Regions from separate parts of the Bradyrhizobium sp. SYSU BS000235 genome, predicted to be linked through region 3. Evidence: predicted binding sites of a transcription regulator. Region 3 holds the regulator's gene; each other region holds the start of a gene.
The links. The regulator PhoB, encoded in region 3, activates phosphate uptake and scavenging genes when phosphate is short. The targets are predictions, from matches to a motif close to TGTCATNNANCTGTCAT.
Positions count from the first base shown of each region.

Region 1: a site for PhoB is predicted at 1,781-1,797, ahead of ACP0KA_RS13975 (YdcH family protein). Genes of this name have one in related genera too.
Region 2: a site for PhoB is predicted at 1,732-1,748, ahead of phnF (phosphonate metabolism transcriptional regulator PhnF). Genes of this name have one in related genera too.

Region 1 covers NZ_JBMHJM010000001.1:2,997,395-3,000,667, reverse strand. Annotated here, with positions in the region: gene ACP0KA_RS13985 (EAL domain-containing protein) at 1-48, opposite strand, end outside; gene ACP0KA_RS13980 (NAD(P)/FAD-dependent oxidoreductase) at 250-1,359, shown strand; gene ACP0KA_RS13975 (YdcH family protein) at 1,464-1,649, opposite strand; gene ACP0KA_RS13970 (YdcH family protein) at 1,993-2,199, shown strand; gene ACP0KA_RS13965 (GGDEF domain-containing protein) at 2,172-2,807, opposite strand; gene purE (5-(carboxyamino)imidazole ribonucleotide mutase) at 3,096-3,273, shown strand, end outside.
Region 2 covers NZ_JBMHJM010000001.1:3,761,694-3,764,966, forward strand. Annotated here, with positions in the region: gene phnE (phosphonate ABC transporter, permease protein PhnE) at 1-93, shown strand, start outside; gene phnE (phosphonate ABC transporter, permease protein PhnE) at 90-941, shown strand; gene phnF (phosphonate metabolism transcriptional regulator PhnF) at 951-1,676, opposite strand; gene phnG (phosphonate C-P lyase system protein PhnG) at 1,810-2,271, shown strand; gene phnH (phosphonate C-P lyase system protein PhnH) at 2,276-2,893, shown strand; gene ACP0KA_RS17535 (carbon-phosphorus lyase complex subunit PhnI) at 2,897-3,273, shown strand, end outside.
Region 3 covers NZ_JBMHJM010000001.1:103,585-106,857, forward strand. Annotated here, with positions in the region: gene pqqB (pyrroloquinoline quinone biosynthesis protein PqqB) at 1-770, opposite strand, end outside; gene pqqA (pyrroloquinoline quinone precursor peptide PqqA) at 910-990, opposite strand; gene phoB (phosphate regulon transcriptional regulator PhoB) at 1,178-1,879, opposite strand; gene phoU (phosphate signaling complex protein PhoU) at 1,909-2,625, opposite strand; gene pstB (phosphate ABC transporter ATP-binding protein PstB) at 2,649-3,273, opposite strand, start outside.

The DNA of each region.
Region 1 (3,273 bases), 2.9 Mb from region 3:
CGGACTCGTGATGCTCAGTTCGTTCGCTTGCTTCTGCCAGCCGGTCATTCCCATTCCACGGATTCTTCCGGGAGGGATTGTCTGGTCGGTGCCGTTTGAATCGGGTAAATGCTGACGCTGAACGTGACGTAATTTTGTCTAAAATGGAGGCAAAGGCGGTTCGTGATTAACGAAGCCCTAATGCCGAAGCGCTGTATGGACCGATTACGTCTCCCGCACTCGGACGAACTCCGGCAATTTGGACGATGAATGGACAAGATTGATTGCGTAGTTGTCGGTGCCGGGGTTGTCGGTCTCGCGACAGCACGGCGGCTGGCACAGGCAGGCCTCGAAGTAATCGTCGTGGAGGCCACGGAAGATATCGGCACAGGGACATCATCGCGCAACAGCGAGGTCATCCATGCCGGAATTTATTATCCTGCAGGAAGCCTGATGGCGCGCATGTGCGTCGGCGGCAAGAAGGCGCTCTACGCTTATTGCGCCGACCACGGCATCCCGTATCGCCGATGCGGAAAATTGATCGTCGGCACCACCGAAGATGAAGTCGCCAAACTCGCCTCGATCAAGGCCCACGCCGAAGCGAACGGCGTTGATGACATGAAGACCCTGACAGGCGAAGAGGCGCGCGCGCTTGAACCTGCGCTCAACTGCGTCGGCGCTCTTTTGTCGCCCTCGACCGGCATCATCGACAGCCACGCCTATATGCTGGCGCTTCGCGGCGACGCGGAGAGCGCGGGAGCCGCATTCGCGTTTCATGCGCCGTTGATGGGGGCGAAAGTCACCACCGACGGGTTCGTGCTTCACGTCGGGGGCGATGCTCCGATGGAGATCGGCTGCAAACTGCTTATCAATTCAGCCGGTCTCGCGGCGCCTTCCATTGCACGCGCAATCGATGGCATGCCGGCCGATCGCATCCCCACCGCTTACTACGCCAAAGGCAATTACTTCAGTTGCAGCGCGCGCGCGCCATTCACACACCTGATCTATCCGGTACCGGAGCCGGGTGGCCTCGGCGTCCACCTCACCCTCGATCTCGGCGGACAGGCGAAGTTTGGACCGGATGTGCAATGGGTCGACAAAATCGATTACGCAGTCGATGCCTCACGCTCCGAACGGTTTTATCCGGCCATCCGTCGCTACTGGCCGGCATTGCCGGATGGAGCGTTGTCTCCCAGCTATTCCGGCATCCGCCCGAAGATTGTGCCGCCTGCCATTGCAAAGCAGGACTTCCTGATTCAGGGCCCGCAAGAACACGGCGTATCCGGATTGATCAATCTGTTCGGCATTGAGTCACCCGGACTCACGTCGTCACTGGCCATCGCGGACGAAGTCGCGCGATTGGCCGACGTGCGAGCATAACTCAAGTGCCGTGACGGCATTTGCCGTCACGATCATCACGCGCAGCCTGGCGGGAGCGGATGTCAAATCCACCCCACTAGCCGCATTGACGATGGTTTTTGCTATCAGTGAATGGTCGAACTGGCCGCGTGGCGGATACGTTCGATCTGGTCCTTCAGCACCAGTTTTCGGCGCTTCAACTCGATGATGTGGAGGTCGTCTGTGGAAAGATGCTGCAGAGCATCGTGCAATTCGTTTTCCAGAACTTCGTGCTTGCGTTCCAGTTCAACGAGATGCGACTCGATCGCCATATGTATCCTCCTTTGTTGATTGCCTTCAAAGTTGGATGAAACGCGCTTTCAAGCGAATGGCGTATCGGGTTCGCGTGAAAAACGCGCTCCTCTTGCTGAGACAGAGTGGTTGGATCCACTCCATCCGGACTATGAAGTGTACATGACGGAGGCGGACTGTCGACAAGGAACGACGAACCGAGCCTAAAATTTTTCTCACGATTAAAAATCGGTTCTCAAGGAACTATTTGGCATTTCCATTACTGGAAATTATTCCTGTTATCTGTAATGACAATGCACGTGCAGCACACCATGTAGTGCAATAGGTTTGCTGAAGCCCGGCAAAGCCAACTCACCAACGGTTATGGTAGATCAGGACAACAACGAATTCGCGCTTGAGCTGGCGCGACTGCAACAAGAGCATCGCGATCTGGATGCTGCGATCGAGGCGCTGCACCAGTCGCCTGCTCCAGACCTGCTGCGGCTGCAACGATTGAAGAAGCGCAAGCTGCAACTGCGAGACCGCATCTCCTTTATCGAAGATCAGATCACGCCGGACATTATCGCCTGAGTTGAGGACAACGCGGTCCCTTTGCGCTCAGCCTTCCGCGCGTACATCGCCCGGTCCGCTTGCTCCAATGCCAAAGCTGCATCGTCCATCGGTTTCAGCATCGCGACGCCTGTTGAAGCACCCGCCGCGACAGCCCGTCCTTTGAACATGAACGTCAGGGAATCGATCGCCTTCTCGAGCGCGGTGGCCTTGGCACGCGCATCTGCATCGGACAGATTCCAGAGCAGCAGCGCGAACTCATCACCCCCAAGCCGTCCGACAACGTCCGATGAGCGGATATGCCGCATCAGCACCGCCACCACGCCCTTCAGGACCATATCGCCCGCCGCGTGCCCGTAGGTGTCGTTGATCGGCTTCAGGCGATCGACGTCCAGCACGATCAACGCGCCTGCGGCACGGTAGCGGTCGATATAAGCGCTGGCGCGGCCGAGTTCCCGCTCGAAGCCGCGGCGGTTGTAAATGTTCAACAGAAAGTCCGTGTCCGCCCAGGCCTGTAGCTCATCAATCCTGGCGTGTGCGGTCGCAAGCTGCACCTTGAGAGCTTGGATTTCAGCCTCGGCTTTCTCCAGCGCGCTGTCGGGATGCAGCCTGCCTTTGCTGGCGTCCAAACGCTTGCCTTGCGAAGCCGATTTGGCTGGAACTTTCGGCCGCGCCTCGGCTGTTGTGCTGGACGCTTTTCGGCCCGGATGCCCTGCGGTCGCCCTGGTCTTCGAGACTCTCGAATTTGGCACCTTTGCCACGCGTCCTGCCGCAGTGTTGGTCACCAAAACAGGCCCGAGAATCGGCCTTGCCGGTGTTGACCATGAAAGGATAGTCCTTTCTCAACGGCTTGCCACGCGAAAGTGCAACCCTATAATCCGCGTCTCTTTTTTCCACTCTTTTCAAAGATTTCTCGCATGACAGCCGCCGTCGCCATCATCATGGGAAGCCAGTCCGACTGGGAAACCATGCGTCACGCCTCTGAAACCCTGACCGCGCTGGGGGTTTCGCACGAGGCGCTGATCGTGTCGGCGCACCGCACTCCGGACCGGCTGTATGCCTTTGCCAAGGGGGCCAAGGCGGCCGGCTTCAAGA
Region 2 (3,273 bases), 3.7 Mb from region 3:
ATCCTGGTGATGATCATCGTCACCGTGTTCATTATCGACATCCTCACCGGCTGGCTGCGCGGACGCCTGCTCAGCACGGGAGAGCGGGCATGATCGCGGCGGATCGCAGCCCGGCGGAACTGGCGGCGCAGTATCCCGACCTGTTTCGCGGATCGAATGCAGGCCGCGTGAAAGCACTCCTGGTTGCCGCGGCGGCGATCGCGCTGTTCTTTTTCGGCTGCTGGTATCTGGAGATTTCGATCCACCGGCTGGTGACCGGCTTCAAGCAACTCGGCTGGTTCGTCATGCTGATGATCCCGCCGGATCCCGGCACATCGTTCCCGACCTATCTCCACGCCATGGGAGAAACCCTGTCGATCGCGTTTCTCGGCACGCTATTGGCGGCGCTCATGGCGCTTCCCGTCAGCATGCTGGCGGCGAAGAACATCATTCCATCCATTTTTCTGCGCTTTCCAGTGCGGCGGTTTCTGGATTCGGTTCGCGGCATCGATACGCTGATCTGGGCTCTTGTATGGATCAACGTTGTCGGGCTCGGCCCATTCGCGGGCGTGCTGGCGATTGCGACATCGGACTTCGGTGCGTTCGGCAAACTGTTCTCGGAAGCGATGGAAGGTGCCGACCGCAAGCAGGTCGAGGGCATCCGCGCGGCGGGCGGCAGCAAGCTGCATGAGATCCGGTTCGGACTGCTGCCGCAGGTGCTGCCTGTGCTCGCAGGGCAGATTCTCTATTTCATCGAGTCGAACACGCGTTCGGCCACCATCATTGGCATCGTCGGTGCAGGCGGCATCGGCCTTCAGCTTGCCGAGCAGATCCGTGTGCTGGAATGGCAGAAGGTCTCGACGCTGATTCTGATGATCCTCGTCGCGGTGGCCGCGATTGATTTCGTCTCGAACCGGCTCCGCCGTGCAATCATCGGCCGGGCAGGCGAAGCCCGGCACTAATTTCCACCGCTAGTTTTCGATGACGAACTGAACGCGTTCAGCGGCAAAGCGCGAACGCGATATGATCAACGGCTTGCCGTTCATTTCCGTGTCGAGCTTTTCGACCACCAGCACCGGGCGGCCGAGCGCGAGATCGAGGCGTGCGGCATCGGCGGCATCGGCAATGGCAGCCGTAACGTTGGTCCACTCGCGGCGATAGTCGCGGATGCCGAAATGGGCCAGCACCTTGGTGATGGACTGCATTTTTTCATAGAGTTTGCCGCCGTCGGGAAAGCGGTCCGCATCGACCCACGTGGAGCCGACGCAGATTGGCATCCGGTCTGCTGTGCGCAGTGCATCGATCCGCAGCAAGGGCGCGCCGGTCTTGAGGCCCAGGTGTTTGGCAAGATCCTGCGGCGCATCTTCGATCGATGCACTCAGCAGCTTGCCGCTGGCTTCGTGGCCGCCGGCACTGACGATTTCGGAAAACCGCGTGCGTGAGCGCAGCGGATAGGCGATGCGCGGTGCTTCGACATAGGTGCCGCTACCACGTTCGGCGCGCACCAGTCCGCGCTCGGCGAGCGCAGCCAGCGCACGGCGTACGGTGTGGCGGTTGACCCGATGGAGTTCCGCGATTTCGGTTTCGCCGGGCAGCTTGGAGTTGCGCGGATAGGTTCCATCGGCGATCGATTGCTCGATGGAATCCGCGACGCGCCGCCACAGCGCAACGCCGGTGCTCGTTTCAGCCAAACTCATAGATGCGACAACCTTTCGCGGAGCGAGAGCCGCAACATACCGAAAATCATGCCGTCGTCACCAGATTGTCATAGCGCTGCGTTACGAAGTTGTCTATTAACATAGACAACTTGGAATCAGCAAGCTGGACATCATGACCCGATCCGAACTCAGTCCGCAGCAGAACCAACGTCAGCGGGCGATGGCTGTCCTCGCGCATATGCCGACGCAGCGGATCGCGGCGTGCCTGGGCGATGTCGATGTTCCGCCGCACGAGGCGCTGCGCCAGCCGGAGAACGGCCTCGTGATGGTGCGCGGCCGGATCGGCGGTGACGGTGCGCCGTTCAACCTCGGTGAGGCCTCGGTGTCGCGCGCGGCCGTGCGGCTGTCCTCGGGTGAAGTCGGCTTTGGCTATGTGCTGGGGCGCGATGGCGAAAAGGCGCGGCTGATCGCGCTGTGTGACGCGCTGATCCAGAGCGACGTCTTCAAAGAGCGTATTGAAGACAAGGTTCTCGCGCCCCTGCGTCAGGAACTGGAGAAAGCCCGCGCGCAGCAGGATGCGGAGACGGCAGCGACACGGGTCGATTTCTACACACTGGTACGAGGCGAGGGCTGAGATCATGACACTTGCCACTCTCCAGTCCGGCCTCGGGACAGGCTTCGCCAATCCGGTGCAGTCGTCGCAGGTGGTGTTCCGCAGCGTGATGGATGCCATGGCGCGGCCGGGAACAGTTCATACGATTGCGGAGCCGGTCAAGGCGCCATCGCTCATGATGCCCGCAACCGCTGCAGTCGCACTGGCGCTGTTCGATCACGATACATCCGTCTGGCTCGATCAGGATTTCGCACACGAGACCGACATGGCGTCGTGGCTGCGCTTCCAGACCGGAGCGCCGCTGACGGCTGAGGCCTCGCAAGCTGCCTTCGCGCTAATCGCGAAGGGCTCGGCCTTGCCGGATTTCGAAACATTTGCGCCGGGAACGCCGGAATATCCGGACCGCTCCACCACGTTGGTGGTTCAGGTGGAGACGCTGACTGCGGGCGAGGAGATCATGCTGAGCGGACCGGGCATTCAAGGCACGTCCAGTTTGCGGGCTGGCCCATTACCGCAGGATTTCGTCGCGCGCATGCAGGCCAACCGCGCGCTGTTTCCGCTCGGCGTCGATCTGCTGCTGGTCAGCGGCAATGATCTCGTCGCGCTGCCGCGCAGTATCCACGTTGCGGCGAAGGAGGCGTGAGCCATGTACGTTGCAGTCAAGGGCGGCGAACGCGCCATCGAGAATGCACACCGGCTGATGGCGCATGAGCGCCGCGGCGATCCGGCGGTGCCGGATCTGTCCCTGTCGCAGATCTCTGAACAGCTCACCCTCGCGGTCGACCGCGTGATGACCGAAGGCTCGCTCTATGACCGCGAGCTGGCGGCGCTGGCGATCAAGCAGGCGCGCGGCGATATGATCGAAGCGATCTTCCTGCTGCGCGCATTCCGCGCCACGCTGCCGCGTTTCGGTGTCACCGAGCCGCTCGACACCGCTGAGATGCAGGTGCGCCGCCGCGTGTCGTCCACTTTCAAGGACATTCCGGGCGGGCAAATCCTGGGGCCGACGTTCGACTATACCCA
Region 3 (3,273 bases):
TCCGCGCCTGACATGGCCATGTGTCCCATCCGCTGCCCTGTCTTGCTGCCAAGTCCTGCGGCGATCAGTTCATCATCGCGCCAGACCGTTCCGTCGAAAAACACCAGAGGCGCGTCTTTCAGACGCATCTTCAGCTCTGGGGTCATGGCGGCGCAAGCGGCAAGAAAAAAGAAGTATTGGCCACTCCGCTTGTCCGCAATCCGCAGCCCCACGGTGTCGCCCGCCTCATCGTCCACCGCAGGTGCAGCAGCGTCTTCAAGATACCAGGCACGTTTACCAGGAACGAGGAATGGCAAAACTTCCAACCCCGACGGCGAGCCGTTCGCCAACTTGGGCTCGAACGTGGCATCGAATTCGATCGGTTCGCGACGCACCCGCTCCGCACTCAGAACATTGAAGATGCTGTTGTCCCTCAGCGTCGCAAGAACGCGTTGGTGAGCGTAGATGGTAAATGGCCAACCCTCACGCAGGGACAGCAACCCCGCGACGGCGTCGACCTCGCCATTGGTCAGGATGACGCCTGCGATCGGGCTATGGCGTAATTGATCCGGCTTTGGATGAAGTTGCGGGGTCGCGATCACCTGTTGGCGCAGGTCAGGTGAAGCATTGATCAGAAACCAGTGTTTGTGGTCAGCGCTGACCGCTATCGATGCCTGCGTGGCTCGCAAGTCCGGCCGCTCAAGACGTGTGATTCGGCAGACCTCACAGTTGCAGTTCCATTGCGGGACGCCGCCACCAGCCGCCACCCCGAGAACGACAACGCGCAACATCAAAACGCCTCCGGCAATCCCGGTTCGCGGAATCCAGACCCAGACACAAACAAGGCCGGCTGCGAAAGAACTTCACCCATTGGGCGAGCCCTTACGCAAACCGGACCAATTGTCTTTTAAACTGAAGAAATTTGCAGACTTACTTGCGCGCCGCGCAGGCGTACATGTTGATTTCCATGCCAACCGGCACTTCAACAATCTTTGGAGCTTTCCAGGCCATTTTGGTTCTCCTTCCCAATTCAATCCTGCGACTGGGTTTCGCTGCCCCGTCGAGAGTCAGGTTAACACGGAGATGACCAAATGCGAGGTGCAATTTTGCCCTTCATTGGCACAAAATTGTTATTCGCCCTACCCAGGATTGCAAAGCAACATCAGACAAATGCTGCTCTGCAATAATTTTATCGAGATCACTCAGCCTTGGCGAAGCGATCATCCAGGGCGTAGCCCGCTCCGCGAACGGTGCGGATGGGATCCTGCTCCCGGCCAAGGTTCAGGAGCTTCCTGAGCCGGCCGATATGAACGTCCACGGTGCGCTCATCGATATAGATGTCGCGTCCCCAAACGCCGTCGAGCAATTGCTCCCGGCTGAAAACACGTCCCGGATGTTCCAGGAAGAACTCCAGAAGACGGTATTCGGTGGGCCCCAGATCAATCGGGCGGCCGGAACGGGCCACACGGCGCCGATCGCGGTCCAACTCGATATCGCCGAAAGCCAAAACCGTGGCGAGACGCTCCGGGCTGGCCCGTCGCAGCAAGCCCTTCACCCGCGCCAGCAATTCCGGGACCGAGAACGGCTTGACGATGTAATCGTCAGCGCCCGTCGCGAGACCCCTCACCCGCTCGCTTTCCTCGCCACGCGCGGTCAGCATGATGATGGGGATCTGCTTCGTTTCAGGCCTTGCCCTTAGACGACGGCAAAGCTCGATCCCCGACAAACCAGGCAGCATCCAATCGAGCACGATCAGATCCGGAATATGCTCCTTGAGTCTGGTGTCGGCGTCGTCCCCGCGTGCAACGGTTTCGACATCGTAGCCTTCGGCATCCAGATTGTAGCGAAGCAGCGTCGTCAACGCTTCTTCATCCTCGACGACAAGAATTCGGGCGCTCATGTCCGATCCTTCAATTTATATCCTTCCAATCAGCTGCCTGAGACAGCCGTCGCAAAACTCGTCATATCGCCTTTGGGGCGCTGATCGAGCATCTGTTGTCCTTCGATCATGTAGAAGACCGTTTCGGCAATGTTGGTCGCATGGTCCCCGATCCGTTCGATGTTCTTGGCGCAGAACATCAAATGGATGCAGAAGCCGATATTGCGCGGATCTTCCATCATGTAAGTCAGCAGCTCGCGGAACAGCGAGGTGCAGATCGCGTCGACTTCTTCGTCGCCTTTCCAAACCGCCATGGCGGCCGGCAGGTCATGCGCGGCATAAGCGTCGAGCACCGACTTGACCTGAGACTGCACCAGGTCGGTCATATGCTCGAGACCACGGATCAGCTTCAACGGATGGAAATCGCTGTCGAGTGCAGCAACGCGCTTGCCGATATTCTTCGACAAATCGCCCATGCGCTCCAGGTCGGTCGCAACCCGCAGCGAGCCGACGATCTCGCGAAGGTCGACAGCCATTGGCTGACGGCGAGCGATCGTCAATACTGCACGCTCTTCGATGGCATGCTGCAACTTGTCGATATCGAGATCAGCGGCGACCACGCGCTTGCCCAGCGCGACGTCCCGACGGATCAGAGCATCGACGGAATCCACGATCTGACGTTCCGCCAGACCACCCATCTCTGCAACGAGCCGATTAAGCTCCTGGAGATCTTCGTCGAACGCCTTGGCGGTATGATCTGTTCCCATAATAATTCTCCACGCGGTAAGCGTCAGCCGAAACGGCCGGTGATGTAGTCTTGCGTCCGCCGATCCGTCGGCGACGTAAAGATCTTGTTTGTTTCATCGAACTCGATGAGCTGGCCGAGATACATGAACGCCGTCTTGTCGGACACGCGCGCCGCCTGCTGCATGTTATGCGTAACGATCGCGATCGTGTAATTTTCCTTCAGTTCCTGGATCAGTTCTTCGACCTTTGCAGTGGAAATCGGGTCAAGCGCCGAGCAAGGCTCGTCGAACAAGATCACTTCCGGCCGCACGGCGACCGTTCGCGCGATACACAGGCGCTGCTGCTGGCCGCCCGAAAGGCTCAGGCCGCTCGCATTCAGCTTGTCCTTCACTTCATTCCAGAGCGCACCGCCACGCAGCGCAGTCTCAACGCGCCCGTCCATTTCCGACTTCGATATCTTTTCATAAAGACGGATGCCGAATGCGATGTTTTCATAGATGGTCATCGGGAACGGCGTCGGCTTCTGAAACACCATGCCGATCCGAGCACGCAGCAGATTCAGATCGAGCTTCGGGTCCAGGATGTTGGTGTTGTCCAGCATGAGCTGTCCCACCGCGCGCTGACCCGGGTAGAGATCATACATCCGGTTGAAGATACGCAACAACGTC